3 regions of the Bradyrhizobium sp. USDA 4473 genome follow, and region 2 is predicted to be linked to each of the others. Evidence: riboswitches for the same ligand, from Rfam matches in the RefSeq annotation. Region 2 holds a riboswitch; each other region holds the start of a gene.
What was found. A riboswitch is a leader RNA that binds a small molecule or an ion and turns the genes downstream of it on or off. The one in region 2 is predicted to bind cobalamin.
Positions count from the first base shown of each region.

Region 1: it holds a riboswitch for cobalamin, as region 2 does, so the genes downstream of both, metE (5-methyltetrahydropteroyltriglutamate--homocysteine S-methyltransferase) here and ACVW17_RS03515 (TonB-dependent receptor) in region 2, are expected to answer to the same signal.
Region 3: it holds a riboswitch for cobalamin, as region 2 does, so the genes downstream of both, ACVW17_RS32285 (DUF1636 family protein) here and ACVW17_RS03515 (TonB-dependent receptor) in region 2, are expected to answer to the same signal.

Region 1 covers NZ_JBSSGE010000001.1:3,624,203-3,629,134, forward strand. Annotated here, with positions in the region: gene ACVW17_RS16810 (hypothetical protein) at 1-164, opposite strand, end outside; gene ACVW17_RS16815 (hypothetical protein) at 257-439, shown strand; gene ACVW17_RS16820 (nodulate formation efficiency C protein) at 976-1,821, opposite strand; cobalamin riboswitch at 3,110-3,308, shown strand; gene metE (5-methyltetrahydropteroyltriglutamate--homocysteine S-methyltransferase) at 3,411-4,932, shown strand, end outside.
Region 2 covers NZ_JBSSGE010000001.1:743,922-748,853, reverse strand. Annotated here, with positions in the region: partial or broken gene ACVW17_RS03530 (ABC transporter ATP-binding protein/permease) at 1-376, shown strand, start outside; gene ACVW17_RS03525 (amidohydrolase family protein) at 547-2,037, shown strand; gene ACVW17_RS03520 (CobW family GTP-binding protein) at 2,039-2,962, shown strand; cobalamin riboswitch at 3,016-3,211, shown strand; gene ACVW17_RS03515 (TonB-dependent receptor) at 3,319-4,932, shown strand, end outside.
Region 3 covers NZ_JBSSGE010000001.1:6,829,374-6,834,305, reverse strand. Annotated here, with positions in the region: gene ACVW17_RS32295 (cobyric acid synthase) at 1-1,082, opposite strand, end outside; gene cobO (cob(I)yrinic acid a,c-diamide adenosyltransferase) at 1,094-1,747, opposite strand; cobalamin riboswitch at 1,784-1,994, shown strand; gene ACVW17_RS32285 (DUF1636 family protein) at 2,087-2,461, shown strand; gene cobW (cobalamin biosynthesis protein CobW) at 2,458-3,492, shown strand; gene cobN (cobaltochelatase subunit CobN) at 3,492-4,932, shown strand, end outside.

The DNA.
Region 1 (4,932 bases), 2.9 Mb from region 2:
ATTGCCCGAATATTCGGAAGGGCAGATACCACGAAGCTCAGCACGAGGTGCGCGTGGCCCAGGCTGGGAGGGCAGCTATGTCGAGCCGATGGCTTGAATGCGCCGCCTGTCTGGACGAATTCCCATCCCAGGCGCAGCCAGTGCGAGGCATCGATCCACAACATGCGTCATCGCACTCAGGCAGCCTGCTCTGGTGCAGTTTGGGCGACTCACGTACGCATCGTTCTCAAGCACCTCACTGCGCAATAGGAACGAAATGGTTGCAGCCAGCCGTGAATTGCCGGTCTCTTGTTACGGGCTTGAAGTGGACGGCAGACTCAAAGCCGAATTTACCACGAGAGATGGTGCCCGCGCGGGTGGAGAAGAATTAAAGAAGCGCTTTCCCATGCTTCAGATCAGGATTTATGACGCGCAGACGAATGCACATGAGGAAATCTAGATCTTCCGTCTCCATTCTGTGGTCCATCCATCGCGGATGGCTGCGGAGCTCCTCGCCGGGGGTACTCGGGAAAGGGGCCCGCCGCCATGAAGAATGACGGCGTCGCTATCACTGCCCCGTTCCCGGGTACCCATTTAACCGGTCTCGTCGCTGCACTCGGTCCCGCGTGCCGCCTTCGGCGTCGCTATGCTCACGCTCCTGCGGGTGCCATTTTGCGTTGAGGCGATGCGCTACGCGCACGCCTGATCAGGAGGCCCCGGCGAATTCCCCTGCAACATGGGATTTAGAGATGGCCGCGCCACAGATTGCGTCCGCTCACCGCACGTGTGCGGGCCGGACCAAGCCGGCTCTCGTAAGCTGGCACGTCGTCGCCTGGTCATGGTATCGATTCTCTAGCGGATTGGGCCGCTAGCAACGGTGCTGCCTGCCTTTGTCCTGTGACGAGATGCGAGAGAGGCTGCCGGTCTGTTGCAAAGACAGATCAGCACAGGTCAACGCTTCCGAGTGCGTGTGCTTTGGCTGCTGCTCGGAGCTGCTCAGCGCCAAGGGCGTGCGTCGCGATCTTGCTCCGTGCGATCATTGACTGAGGCCCTTCGCGCCTTCTCTCTTGTTTCTCGTTCATTTGGCTCGATCCGATCGAACCAGGAGCCTGGAGGAAAGGCCGCGATACGCTTGGCAAGGAAAGATTGCGGCTGCCAATCCTGTTCTTCGCGCTTCTCGAAAGTGATGACGCCGTTGTGGGTAAAATAGCGGGGGCCGGGAATCTTACAGTTCACCAAAAGCAAAACGCGCCACAGATCACCCTTCGCTGTCGGCTTGTCATTCGATTTCGCCACGTAATCCACCACAACGGGCTCAATGATATCGCAGCGGCCGCGCCGCAGAAGAATGCCGAGCTTGCCTCGTGCGGTCGTCACGAAGTTAAAGTTAACAGGATCGTGCAGAAAGCGAAGATTTGCGTCCCTTTCGCCATCAGTGACTTCACTGGCAATCAACGAGAGGGCAAAGGCGCGCCAACCCAATTCAATCGGCTTTGCATATGGCGACGCAAGTCTGATCGTTCCGTCGGTCGCGATCGTCCAAGTGATTGCGTACTGTTCGTCTGATTTGTTGTCTTGGTGCTTGGTCCAGGAAAAGTACACATACTCTGTTCGGTCAATCCCTTCGGCTACTCCCCACGAGCGAGGGACGAAGTGAGCCACCTTCGAGACCTTGGAGATGATTTGTTCTATGGTCTCGCCGTCTTGCGCTCGCCACGTTGACTTGACCCTTTCGACGAGAGCGCTGTCGTTGGCACGAACATTGTTGTTCGTCGCTGCCAGCCCGGCCAGGCAAATCAGCGATCGAGCGAAACAAAACCAGAGTACGCGCGTTCCAGCCATTCCCTTCATTGCTGCCGGCCCATCTGGTTCTCGTCCACGCGTCAATTCCAAAGAGGACAATCTTCAACGTGCCTGCGAGATCGTTGGAAGTTAGCGGCAACGTGACGCGAGCACCTGCTGATGTCCCGCGCGAGCAGGCGCGTCCCTCGATGTCACGCGCCGCTAACCTCAGTGGTCAGCCAAAGCTTCAACTTGCGATGCTGGACCTGCCCAGGAGGAGAAGCCTGGGCGAGCGAAGACTTGCATTCTTCGTGCCAGGAAATTGGCACCAGATTTGTGCCGCCTGTGTCGACTTCCCGACCTGCTTACCTCATTTATGTTGCCATTAAGCCTGTTCGCGGCGACTTTCGACTTTAATGGCTGATTCCTGTCACGCACTGCATCTTCGAGCAACGCAGTTGGGAAACCTTGCTGCCGGAAGCCTGACGACAGTTGGGTGCAGGATTGCCGCCATCGAACCATGTGGTCGGAGGTCGTTGTCGCTGCTGCGGAGATGGAAAGTGCGGCGAAGCCGCTCGTCAGCGGCGAGCGATTTGGAATCGGCGCTAAGGAAGTTCAAAAGTCACGCAGGCGAAGCGATATGAAATTCGTCGCTCGCGTAGGACACGTTAGCGGGCGCCTATGTGGTCGTCGTCGTAGTCAACATTGGGGAGTTGCACTTCCATGCAGTCGTATCGACCGGATAAGAAGGGAAGTCTCAGGTCGGGCTAGCTTCGGCTTGAGCTGCTCAACATTCTCGAGAGCATCTGCCTGACGGCCGGGTTCATAAATGTCTTTGCTATCCAGCCGAACAGGCCGACCGTAAAGACGGCAGCAGCAAAAACGCCGAGGGCACTCCAAACAGCCATTTTCATTACGGGCTACTCTTTTCGTTGGTGAGTCACTATGCTTGCTTTGCGCAGTATCGCCAAAAGCATCCGCATGGCGCCTACCAGGATTGGTGGTAGATCAACATGCTCGCTCAGTATGCTGCCGATTTTGCGCATATTGTGCCTGTTCACGCTGATCCTTGGTCGTTGGTGGAGAACCGGGGGCGCATCGAAGCGTGCTAGATGAGCGCTTCGAAAGCTGGATCGCGTGAAGAGCGGCCTGTCCCGGCACCGTGACCTTCATCGCGAAGGCCGCATGCGTCTCTTGCACGATCTGACACGCGGTCCGACGCGAACGCGCCTCGGAGATGGTCATCCCGATATCCATGCTTGGAGAGTGGCTTCAACGTCGCGATCAAGAGTGGCCGTGTATCGTCAACAGCATCACTTTGACAGGTTGACTGCGGAGTTGTCTTTCCGATAATCGAAGTCGTCGAGGTTCTCCGGTTCGGCTTGATCCGGAGCTAAGAGGGAAGCCGGTGATGCCGGCGCTGCCCCCGCAACTGTAAGCGGCGAGCCGCTGTCCAACAGAGTCACTGAAGCCCGCGCGGCTTCGGGAAGACCGGACAGTGGCGATGATCCGCGAGCCAGGAGACCTGCCCCGACAATATGTTCGTCCACGGGCGGGGTGTCCCGGTGGTACGCCAAGCAGCCGTCGCTCGCGTGACGTCTCCTGCCTGCGTCCGCCATGGCCTTTGCCCCCAACATGGGGTTAACGGTATGTCTCTTCTCTCACTTCCGGTTGCCACGCTCGGAACGCCGCGCATCGGTCCAAGACGCGAGCTCAAACTCGCGCTCGAAAGCTATTGGGCCGGAAGAATCAACGAACAGCAGTTGCTCGAGGACGCAGCCGGCCTGCGCGCGGCGAACTGGGCGCGCCAGAAATCCCTCGGTGTCACCATCATTCCGTCGAACGATTTCTCGCTATACGACCAGGTGCTCGACACCAGTGTCATGGTCGGCGCCATCCCGGACGTCTATGCCTCGAAAGTCGAGCCTGCTTCCCTCAAGACGTATTTCGCCATGGCACGCGGTTCTCAAAGCGACAGCCAGGATGCGAGTTGCGGTCACCGACCTCGCGGCTATGGCGCACCCGCGCAGGAGATGACCAAGTGGTTCGATACCAACTACCACTACATGGTCCCGGAATTTCATCGGGGGCAGACTTTCAGGCTCTCCTCTCGCAAGCCTATCGAGGAGTATGAGGAAGCCAAGGCCCTTGGCTTTCAAACCCGCCCTGTCCTGATCGGCCCGGTCACCTTCTTGAAGCTAGGCAAGAGTGCTGATCCCGCGTTCCAGCCACTGGCACTACTGGATGACCTGGTACCGGTCTATATCGAGGTTCTGCAGGAATTGGCCCGACGCGGGGCGAATTGGGTCCAGTTTGACGAGCCCTGCATGGTCCTTGATCTCGATGAGGGGACAAGAAAATCTTTGCTGCATGCCTATGACCGGCTCGTCAAGGAGGGGCCGGCCATCAAGATTATGGTCGCCAGCTATTTCGGTGGCCTTGGCGAAAATCTTCACACGGCCTTGCGCCTACCTGTTGCTGGCCTGCACGTCGATCTGGTTCGGGCGGCAGAGTTATTGGACCAGATCATTGCTGCCGGGCGAAGTGATCTCGTTATCTCACTCGGCGTGATCGACGGCCGCAATGTGTGGCGGACGAATTTATCGGCGCTGCGCCAGCGGCTCGATCCCGCCATTGCGAAACTCGGCAGGGATCGCGTACAGATCGCCCCATCCTGTTCGCTGCTTCACGTGCCGGTCGATGTTGAGCTCGAAACGGAGCTTGCTTCCGACGTCAAGAGCTGCGTTGCGTTCTCGGTTCAGAAGATTCGCGAGCTTGCGACGTTGGCACGGGCACTCGCAGGCGATCTGAATGTCGCCGACGCTCTCGCGGAATCGGAGCGCGTCACCATCCGCCGCGGAACTTCGCCGAAGATCCGTGACGCCAATGTCGCCGCCCGGATGAGTGCGATCAATCAGACCGCGCGACGGCGCGCCAGTCCATTTGTCAGGCGTGCCGAGATCCAACGCGAGCGCTTCAAACTACCGGCGTTTCCTACCACAACGATCGGCTCGTTTCCGCAGACCGCAGAGGTCCGCAGTGCCCGCGCGGCGCACGCGAGAGGCTCCATGAGCGACGGGCAATACGACACGTTCCTCAAGGAAGAGACTGCGCGTGCCGTACGTTGGCAGGAGGACATTGGTCTGGACGTCCTCGTGCACGGCGAGTTTG
Region 2 (4,932 bases):
CACCGAATTCCTGCGCCGGCTGCCTGAAGGTTTCGACGCCCAGCTCGGCGAGCGCGGCGTGACGCTCTCCGGCGGCCAGCGCCAGCGCATCGCGATCGCGCGCGCGATCCTGCGGGACGCACCGCTGCTGCTGCTTGATGAGGCGACCTCGGCGCTCGACGCCGAGAGCGAGACGCTGGTGCAGACCGCGCTCGAGGAATTGATGCGCCACCGCACCACGCTGGTGATCGCGCATCGCCTCGCGACCGTGCTGTCCTGCGACCGCATCCTGGTGATGGACCACGGCAAGATCGTCGAGCAGGGCACCCACGCCGAGTTGGTCGCCGCGGGCGGCCTCTATGCGCGGCTGGCGCGGCTGCAATTCGAGGGGATCTGAGCGAATTGGGGCGCCTATGCGCGCCGCCGATGCGATCCATATGCGCGGCGCGGCGGACATTCCGCCAGAGCATGTCGCCACAACCCTGACCCGGTTGCTGTGATCAGCGCGATGCGCTTCTCTGTGCTCGGAAAGCGACCGATCGGCTTCGGAATGCGGGGAGTGGCGAGATGGGTGGTTTGGTGATCAGCGGCGGCCGGGTGGTGGATCCGGCCAGCGGGATGGACGCGATCGGCGATGTCGCCGTCGTCGACGGCAAGATCGCCGCGGTGGGCACCGGGCTCGGCGGCGCGGAGCGGCAGATCGACGCGACCGGACTCGTGGTGGCGCCGGGCTTCATCGACCTGCACGCGCATGGCCAGACCATTCCGGCCGATCGCATGCAGGCGTTCGACGGGGTGACGACGACGCTCGACCTCGAGGCCGGCGTGCTGCCGGTGGCGTCCTGGTACAAGCGCCAGGCCGAGAAGGGCCGGGTGCTGAACTACGGCGCCGCCGCCAATTGGGCGTTCGCGCGGATCGGCGCGATGACCGGCTCGAATTCGGAAAGCTCGCTGGAATCGTTCGGCGCCGCGATGCGTGATCGGCGCTGGATCGAGAACGTCGCGACCGAGGGCGAGGTCGGCGGCATCCTCGAGCGTCTCGCCAATGGATTGAACGAGGGCGGCATCGGCATCGGCATCCTCAACGCCTATGCGCCGGGCGCCGGCGTGCAGGAATTGACCGCGGTGTGCCAGCTCGCGGCCAATCATGCGGTGCCGACCTTCACCCACGTCGCCTACATGTCTCGCATCGACCCCGAGAGCGCGGCCGAGGCCTATATCCGCCTGATCGGCTATGCCGGCGCCACCGGCGCGCATATGCACATCTGCCACTTCAACTCGTCGAGCAAGACCGACATTGAGCGCTGCGTTGCGCTGATCGCGAAAGCGCAGGCGCAGGGCCTGCCGATCACGGTGGAAGCCTATCCCTATGGCACCGGCTCGACCGTGCTGGCCGCGACCTTCTTCAGCGATCCGAAATTCGAGGAGCGCAACGGTCTCGGCTACGACTCAGTGCAGCGCGTGACTGACGGTCACCGCTTCGGCAGCCGCGAGGAGTTGCTGGCGGCGCAGGCCGCAGATCCCTCGGCGCTGGTGCTGTGGCATGTGCTCGATATCGAGAACAATTCGCATCATCGCGATTTGCTCGACATGGCGGTGCTGTATCCGGGCGGCGCGATCGCCTCCGACGCGATGCCCTGGACGCTGTCGGATGGCCGTCCCTATGGCGGCGACGCCTGGCCGCTGCCGGACGATGCCACCTCGCATCCGCGCTCGGCGGGTTGCTTCACCCGCTTCATCCGCGAATGGGTGCGCGAGCGCAAGAAGCTCTCGCTGCTCGAGGGCATCCGCAAATGCGCGCTGATCCCGGCCGAGATCCTGTCGGCGAGCACGCCGGCGATGCGCGCCAAGGGCAGGCTGCAGGCCGGCGCCGACGCCGACGTCGTGGTGTTCGACTACGAGACGCTGAGCGACCGCGCGACCTTCTCCGCGATGAATCGCCCGGCGGAAGGCGTGCGCCATCTCGTGGTCAGCGGCCAGCCGCTGATCAATGATGGCGTGCTCGACGTCGCGGCGCGTCCCGGCCGGCCGGTGCGCCGGCCCGTCACCGGAGGCTGAGGTGGCGGTCCCGATCCTGCTGGTCGCGGGCTTTCTCGGGGCGGGCAAGACCACGGTCGTCAACCATCTGCTGGCGCATGCGCAAGGACGGCGCATCGCCGCCGTGGTGAATGATTTCGGCGCGATCAATATCGATGCCGAGTTGATCGCGGGCGCCAGCGACGGCGTGGTCAGCCTGAGCAATGGCTGCATCTGCTGCACGCTGGAGGGCGACCTGCTGCGCACGCTCGCCAGTTTGCTGCGGCGTGATCCGTGTCCCGAGTTCATCGTGATCGAGACCAGCGGAATCGCCGATCCCGCGGACATCGTGCGCAATCTGATGGATCCCGTGATCTGGAAGGAGGCGCCGCTGGAGACCGTGCTGTGCGTGGTCGACGCCACGCAGCCGGTGGCCGCGCTGGACGATGCGCTGCTGCGCGCGCAGCTGCGGGCCGCCGATATGGTGGCGCTGAGCAAGGTCGATCTGGCCGATGCAGCCGCGTGCGCCGCGATTCGCGATGCCGTGCGCGTGGTGCGTCCGGCGGCGGTGATCGTCGATGCCGTGCATGGCGAGGTGCCGACGGAGCTGCTGTTTCCGGCGGATCTCGATCATCTGCCCGCGCCGCGCGAGACCGCGCCGCGACGGCCGGTGTCCGACCGGTTCGAGACGCTGAGCTGGACGTCGGAGCGGCAGGTATCGCTGCCGCGCCTGCAGCAGGCGATCGGCAAACTGGCGCCGAAGCTGGCGCGCGCGAAGGGCTTGTTCGAGACGGTCGAGCAGCCCGGACGGCTGACGGTGTTTCAGCTCGCCGGCGGTCGCGCGACCTTGGCTGCCGGCGGCGTGCCGGCGCCCGGCGTGCCACGCACGCGGATCGTGTTCATCGCCGAGATGGGCGCGCTCTCGCGTGCGGAGATCGATGAGGTGATGCAGGGATGCGTCGCGTGACATGAAAGCATGCGTGCGACAATCGCATCGAATTGACAGCCATGCCGACTGCACCTATCGTTTTCGCCGACGGTTCCCTTCGGGGATCAAAAGGGAATGCGGTGCGAGGGTAACCCCAATGCCGCAGCTGTCCCCGCAACTGTAAACGGCGAGCCTTTCGTCAAATTTGCCACTGGGCTATCCGCCCGGGAAGGCGTCGACAGGCGATGACCCGTGAGCCAGGAGACCTGCCGTCAGTCGTGGTCACACGCGAGCACATCGGGCGGGGGCGTCCTGGTGGGATCGGAGCACTGCCTTTTCGGCAAGGCCCCAGTCCGTGTTCGCGGTGACGTGCCACGTTACCGCGAGCCGTTTTCATGTCTCCGTCCTCTCCCGTTGCGCGCAAATGGCGCCTCGGTCTCGTCTGCTCCCTGTCATCGTTGCTGCTGCCGGCCGAAGGCTCGGCACAGACAGCTCCAACCACCAGCCTCGATCCGATCGAGGTCTCGCCCTCGGCCTCAGCGAAGCCGAAGCCTGCGGCGCGAGGCCAGAACCCGGCGGCGTCGTCGCGGCCGCGCGCGAGACCCGCAGCATCAGCGGCAGCGGGCGGCCCACCGCGTGCTGCAGCGTCGGGCACATCGGGGACGGCACCACCGACGCTCAACGCCACCACGCCAGGCAGCACCGGCAGCCGCCTCAACCTGACGCCATTGCAGACACCGGCCAGCGTCGAGATCGTCACGGCGCAGACCATTGCCGAACGCGGCCAGCACAATGTGCTCGATGCCGTCACCCAGAACGCGGCCGGGTTCATCGCAACGCCGGCGCCCGGCAATGGCGGCCTGTCGTTCAGCACCCGCGGCTTTGCCGGCAGCAACTCGGTGATGACCTTGTATGACGGCACGCGCTTCTATGTCGGCTCCGGCACCTTGACGTTCCCCTACGATACCTGGTCGACGCAGCGCATCGAGGTGCTGCGCGGTCCGGCCTCGGTGCTGTACGGCGAAGGCGCGATCGGCGGCGTCATCAACGTGATCCCGAAGAAGCCGCTCAACACATCGTATAACGAGGCCGAGGTCTCGCTCGACAGCAACATGACGCGGCGGCTCTCGGTCGACAGCACCGGTCCGATCAATCCCAATGTGTCGTACCGGATCAACGCCACCGGCAACATGTCGGCTGGCTGGGTCGATCGCGACAAGACCTCGAATGCGGTGGTCTCCGCCGCCGTCCGAGTGCAGGCGTCGGACAATCTCGCCTTCACGCTGTCCGAGGACTACGGCGACCGCAGCCCGTCGCGCTATTTCGGCACGCCGCTGATCAACGGTTCGATCCAGGACGCGCTGCGCTTCAAGAATTACAACGCATCAGACAGCGCGATCCGCTACCAGGACAGCTGGACCCAGTTCAGGACCGAATGGGATGTCGCCGACGGCATCAAGCTCAACAACACGCTGTATTATCTGGCCAGCGAGCGGCACTGGCGCGACATCGAGAACTACAGCTGGAATCCGAACACCCGGCTGATCGATCGTTCGAGCTATATCGAGATCTTCCATGACCAGAAGCAGTTCGGTAACCGGATGGATGCGACCTTCAGCGGTCGCGTGTTCGGTCTCGCGAACCAGGTCGTTGCCGGGTTCGACGTCAACCGGATCGACTTCACCCACATCAACAACTCGCCCTACGGCGGCGCGTCGTCGGTCAATCCCTACGTGTTCGATCCCGGGTCGTTCTTCGCGACCACGACGGCGACGACGCCGGGCTTCAATGCGGTCGTCAATCAATATGCGCTGTTCGCCGAGGATCGCCTGTCGCTGACCGACCAATTGTCGCTCGTGACAGGCGTCCGGTACGACCGGCCCGAGGTCGATCGGACCGACTACAAGACGCCGGCGAACAGTTTTGAAACCACGCTGTCGGGAACCAGCTGGCGCACCGGGCTGGTGTACGAGCCGATCAAGAACCTCGCATTCTATGGCCAGTATGCG
Region 3 (4,932 bases), 6.1 Mb from region 2:
TCGAGCAGCCCGAGGCCGCGCGTTTCGCCGGCAGGACCCTCGATCCCCTCGGGGTCGGCGACGATCTGTCCAAGCATCTGGTACCCGCCGCACAGACCCAGCACATGGCCGCCACGGCGATGATGCGCGAGCAGATCGATATCCCAGCCCTGCGCACGCAGGAAGGCGAGGTCGCCGCGGGTCGATTTCGAGCCGGGCAGGATGACGAGCCGCGCATCGCCCGGAATGGCTTGACCTGGACGCACCATCACGAGATCGACGTCGGGTTCGAGCTTGAGCGGATCGAGATCGTCGAAATTGGCGATCCGCGACAGCGCCAGAAAGGCGATCTTGCATCGGCCGGGCCTGCGCGCCTCGCCGAGCCCGAGCGCGTCTTCGGCAGGCAACTCGCCGGCGCGAGCGAACCACGGCAGCACGCCAAAGCCGCGCCAGGCGGTGCGGGCTTCGATCAGGCGGTAGCCGTCATCGAACAGCGAGAGATCACCTCGGAATTTGTTGATGACAAAACCCTGGATCATCGCGGCATCGTCGGGATCGATCACCGTCCTGATGCCGACGAGCTGCGCGATCACGCCGCCGCGGTCGATGTCGCCGACCAGCACCACCGGGACATCGGCTCGGCGCGCAAAGCCCATATTGGCGATGTCGGACTTGCGCAGGTTAACCTCGGCCGGGCTTCCGGCGCCTTCGACCATCACCAGGTCGGCGCGCGCCTTCAGCCGCTCAAAGCTCTCCAGCACTGCGCCCATCAGCGACGGCTTCATGACGGCATAGTCGCGCGCGCGGGCGGTCGCGATGCGCTTGCCGTGCACGATGATCTGGGCACCGACATCGGTTTCCGGCTTCAGCAGCACCGGGTTCATATCGGTGTGCGGCTCGACGCCAGCGGCGAGCGCCTGCAAGGCCTGCGCGCGTCCGATCTCGCCGCCGTCGATGGTCACGGCCGCGTTGTTCGACATGTTCTGCGGCTTGAACGGCAGCACGCGGAAGCCGCGTCGCGTGGCAGCGCGCGCGAGGCCGGCGACGATGAGCGACTTGCCCACGTCCGAGCCCGCTCCCTGGATCATCAACGCGCGCGCCATGGTGCTGTCCGTCAGAACTCGACGCCCGGCTGCGCCTTGATGCCGGAGCGGAACGGATGCTTCACCAGCGTCATCTCGGTGACGAGATCGGCGATCTCGATCAATTCGTCCTTGGCGTTGCGTCCGGTGAGCACGACATGTGTCATCGGCGGCTTCGACGTCGTGAGGAATTGGACGACATCGGCGATTGCGAGATAGTCGTAGCGCAACGCGATGTTGATCTCGTCGAGCACCACCATACGCAGGCTCGGGTCGGCGATCAGCTGCTTGGCCTTTTCCCAGCCCGCTTGGGCGGCTGCAATGTCTCGGGCGCGATCCTGCGTTTCCCAGGTAAAACCTTCGCCCATCGCGTGGAATTGACAGAGGTCGCCGAAATGCCCGGTGAGCAGGCGGCGTTCGCCGGTATCCCAGGCGCCCTTGATGAATTGCACCACGGCGCAGGGAAAGCCGTGCGCGACGCAGCGCACGATCATGCCGAAGGCCGAGGACGATTTTCCCTTGCCGGCGCCGGTATGAACGATGATCAGGCCCTTTTCGCCGCTCTTGGTCGCCATGATCTTGTCGCGGGCGACCTTCTTTTTCGCCATCTTGGTCGCGTGGCGCGCGTCCAGCGACGCATCGCTGCTGACGATCTCGTCTTCGGCCCCGTTTCCTTCAGACGTCATGGCGTTCCTTCGGCTTGACAAGTTCGAGCCGCGGACGAATGGTGGGCCCGCGTTGGTTCCTGTCCTATGACAGGCGAAGAGGGAATGCGATAGGGCTCAAGTCGGGCCTGAAAAGCAGCCGCCCCCGCGACCGTGACCGGAGAGATGCCCAAAGCCACTGATTCCCCAAGGGGATCGGGAAGGCGGGGATCGAAGGGAGAAATCCTGCTCCGCAAGCCGGGAGACCTGCCAGCGCAGCAGTTGTGAGACCGGCGGACGGGGTGTTCCGCGACGGGGAACGAACCTGTTCGCATCGGTTCGTGTGCCTCATCGCTTCCCGTTGTCAATCCAGGAAGGGCGATGAGCGTTACACTTCATGTCTGTATCACCTGCCGCGCCGGCCAGACGCTGGGCGAAGGTGAGGCCGCGCCCGGTGCGCGCCTGCATGCCGCCCTCGTCGAGGCTGGCGTGCCCGATGACGTCAATCTGGTTCCCGTGGAATGCCTGTCGGCGTGCAGCCAGGGCTGCTCGGTCGCGCTCAGCGCGCCGGGGCGATGGTCCTATGTCTACGGCCGCTTATCCGAAGCCAATGCCAGGGATGTGATCGCCGGCGCGTCCGCCTATGCGGCGGCGCCCGACGGCATCGTGCCGTGGCGCAGCCGTCCCGAAATCTTCCGCAAGCAATCGCTCGCCCGCATTCCACCTCTTCCCGTCGTGCCGGAGGCCGCCGAATGACTACCCTCGCCAAGGTTCCGGTCACCGTCGTGACCGGCTTTCTCGGATCCGGCAAGACGACGCTGATCCAGCACCTGATCCGCAACGCCAACGGCAAGAAGCTCGCGGTGCTGGTCAACGAATTCGGCAGCGAAGGTGTCGATGGCGACATCCTGAAATCCTGCGCCGATGCCAATTGCCCGAGCGAGAACATCGTCGAGCTCGCCAATGGCTGCATCTGCTGCACCGTCGCCGACGATTTCATCCCGGCGATGGAGCAGTTGTTGGCGCGACCCGTGAAGCCCGATCACATCGTGATCGAGACATCGGGCCTCGCTTTGCCGAAGCCGTTGCTCAAGGCGTTCGACTGGCCGGAGATCCGTTCGCGGATCACGGTCGACGGCGTGATCGCGCTGGCCGATGCCGAGGCCGTCGCCGCCGGCCGCTTTGCGCCTGACGTGGCCGCGGTCGACGCGCAACGCGCGGCCGATGAGAATCTCGATCACGAGACGGCACTGTCGGAGGTGTTCGAGGACCAGATCGCCTGTGCCGATGTCGTGCTGCTGACCAAGGCCGATCTCGCCGGGGCGGAGGGGATCAAGGCGGCGAAAGAAGTGATCGCGGCCGAGATGCCGCGCGAGGTGCCGATGCTGCCGATCGTCGACGGTGCCATCGATGCCCGCGTGATCCTGGGCCTTGAGGCGGCGGCGGAGGATGACCTCGCGTCACGGCCCTCGCATCACGACGGCGAGGAGGAGCACGAGCACGACGATTTCAATTCGGTGGTGATCGATCTTCCGGAGGTTACGGATATCGATGCGTTGGTGGCCTCGATCAAGGGGTTGGCGCGCGAGCAGAACGTGCTGCGCGCCAAAGGCTATATCGCGGTCGAAGGCAAGCCGATGCGGTTGCTGGTGCAATCGGTCGGCGAGCGGGTGCGGCATCAGTTCGACATGCCTTGGGGCATGCGCCCGCGGCAGTCGAAGCTGGTCGTGATCGGCGAACACGGCGATATCGATGAATCCGCGATCAGGGCGCGGCTTGGTGTCTGATGCATGTCGTCTTCCGCGAGAGCCGCGGCCTTGAAGAGACCGCAACGCCAAGGGACCTCGGCCAGGATCCGGCCGATCTCGTGGTGTTGTCGTTTTCCGACAGCGATCTCGCTGCGTTCGCGGCCGGTTGGCGTCGCGGCCGCGCCGCGCTGCCGCCGCTGCGGCTCGCCAATCTCGCGGAGCTGCGCCATCCGCTGTCGGTCGACACCTATATCGAGCGGACGCTGTCGCACGCGCGCGGCATCCTGATCCGGCTGATCGGCGGCGAGCCCTATTGGTCATACGGGCTGGCCGCGGTGCACCGTCTGGCAAAGGAACGCGGCATCGCTTTGGTGGTGCTGCCGGCGGACGGACGCGACGATCTGCGGCTTGATGAATTTTCGACCTTGCCGGTCTCGACACTGCGTCGCCTGAAAGTGCTGTGCGACAAGGGCGGCCCCGTTGCCGCACAGGCCGTGATCGCGCAACTGGCGCTGGCGTCCGGGCTCTATGCCGGACCTGTTGTCGGCGAGATCGATCTTCCCGAGATCGGCGTCTACGATTCCGGGCGCGGTGCGGTCGCGGCGCTGCCGGCGTCGGATGGCCGGCCGCTCGTGCTGGTGACCTTCTATCGTTCGTATCTGGCGGCCGGCGACACGGCGCCGGTCGATGCACTGATCGATGCATTGCGGGCGAAGGGATTCGATGCCCACGGCGTCTTCGTCACGTCGCTGAAGGCGGCTGGTGTCGCCGATTGGCTGCGCGCGCAGTTCGCGCGATCCACGCCGGCCGCCATTGTCAACGCAACCGCGTTCTCCGCGGCTGGCGATGACGGCACGAGCCCGTTCGACGCCGTAGCGTGTCCGGTGTTCCAGGTCGCCCTATCCACGGCGCGGCGCGAGGATTGGACGGAGTCGCTGCGTGGCCTTTCGCCCGGCGATTTGGCGATGCATGTCGTGCTGCCGGAGGTCGACGGCCGCCTGTTTGCCGGCGTCGTCAGCTTCAAATCACCGGGCGAGCGCGATGCCGATCTGCAGTTCGCGCATCTGGCACATCGGCCGGATGCCGAGCGCGTCGCAGCTGTTGTCGCGCGCGTCGCAGCCTGGCATCGACTTGCGAGCAAGCCGGCGCAAGACAAGACGCTCGCGCTCGTGCTCTCGAACTACCCGGGCCGTCCGCATCAGATCGCGCATGCCGTGGGCCTCGATGCGCTTGCTTCGGTCGAGACATTGCTGGCCGATCTCGCGGCCGCGGGATTTGATCTTGCGCCGGTGGAGTCGCTGGGCGAGGTGCTGCTCCGCTCGAAACTAACATGGGGCGTCGCCGACTATCGCGCGGCGATCTCCAGCCTCCCGCAGCAGTTACAGGACGATCTCGCGCGCGCATGGGGCGCGGCGGAGGATGATCCGGATTGCCGAGACGGCGCCTTTCATTTCGCCGCGATCGAATGTGGCAAGTCGG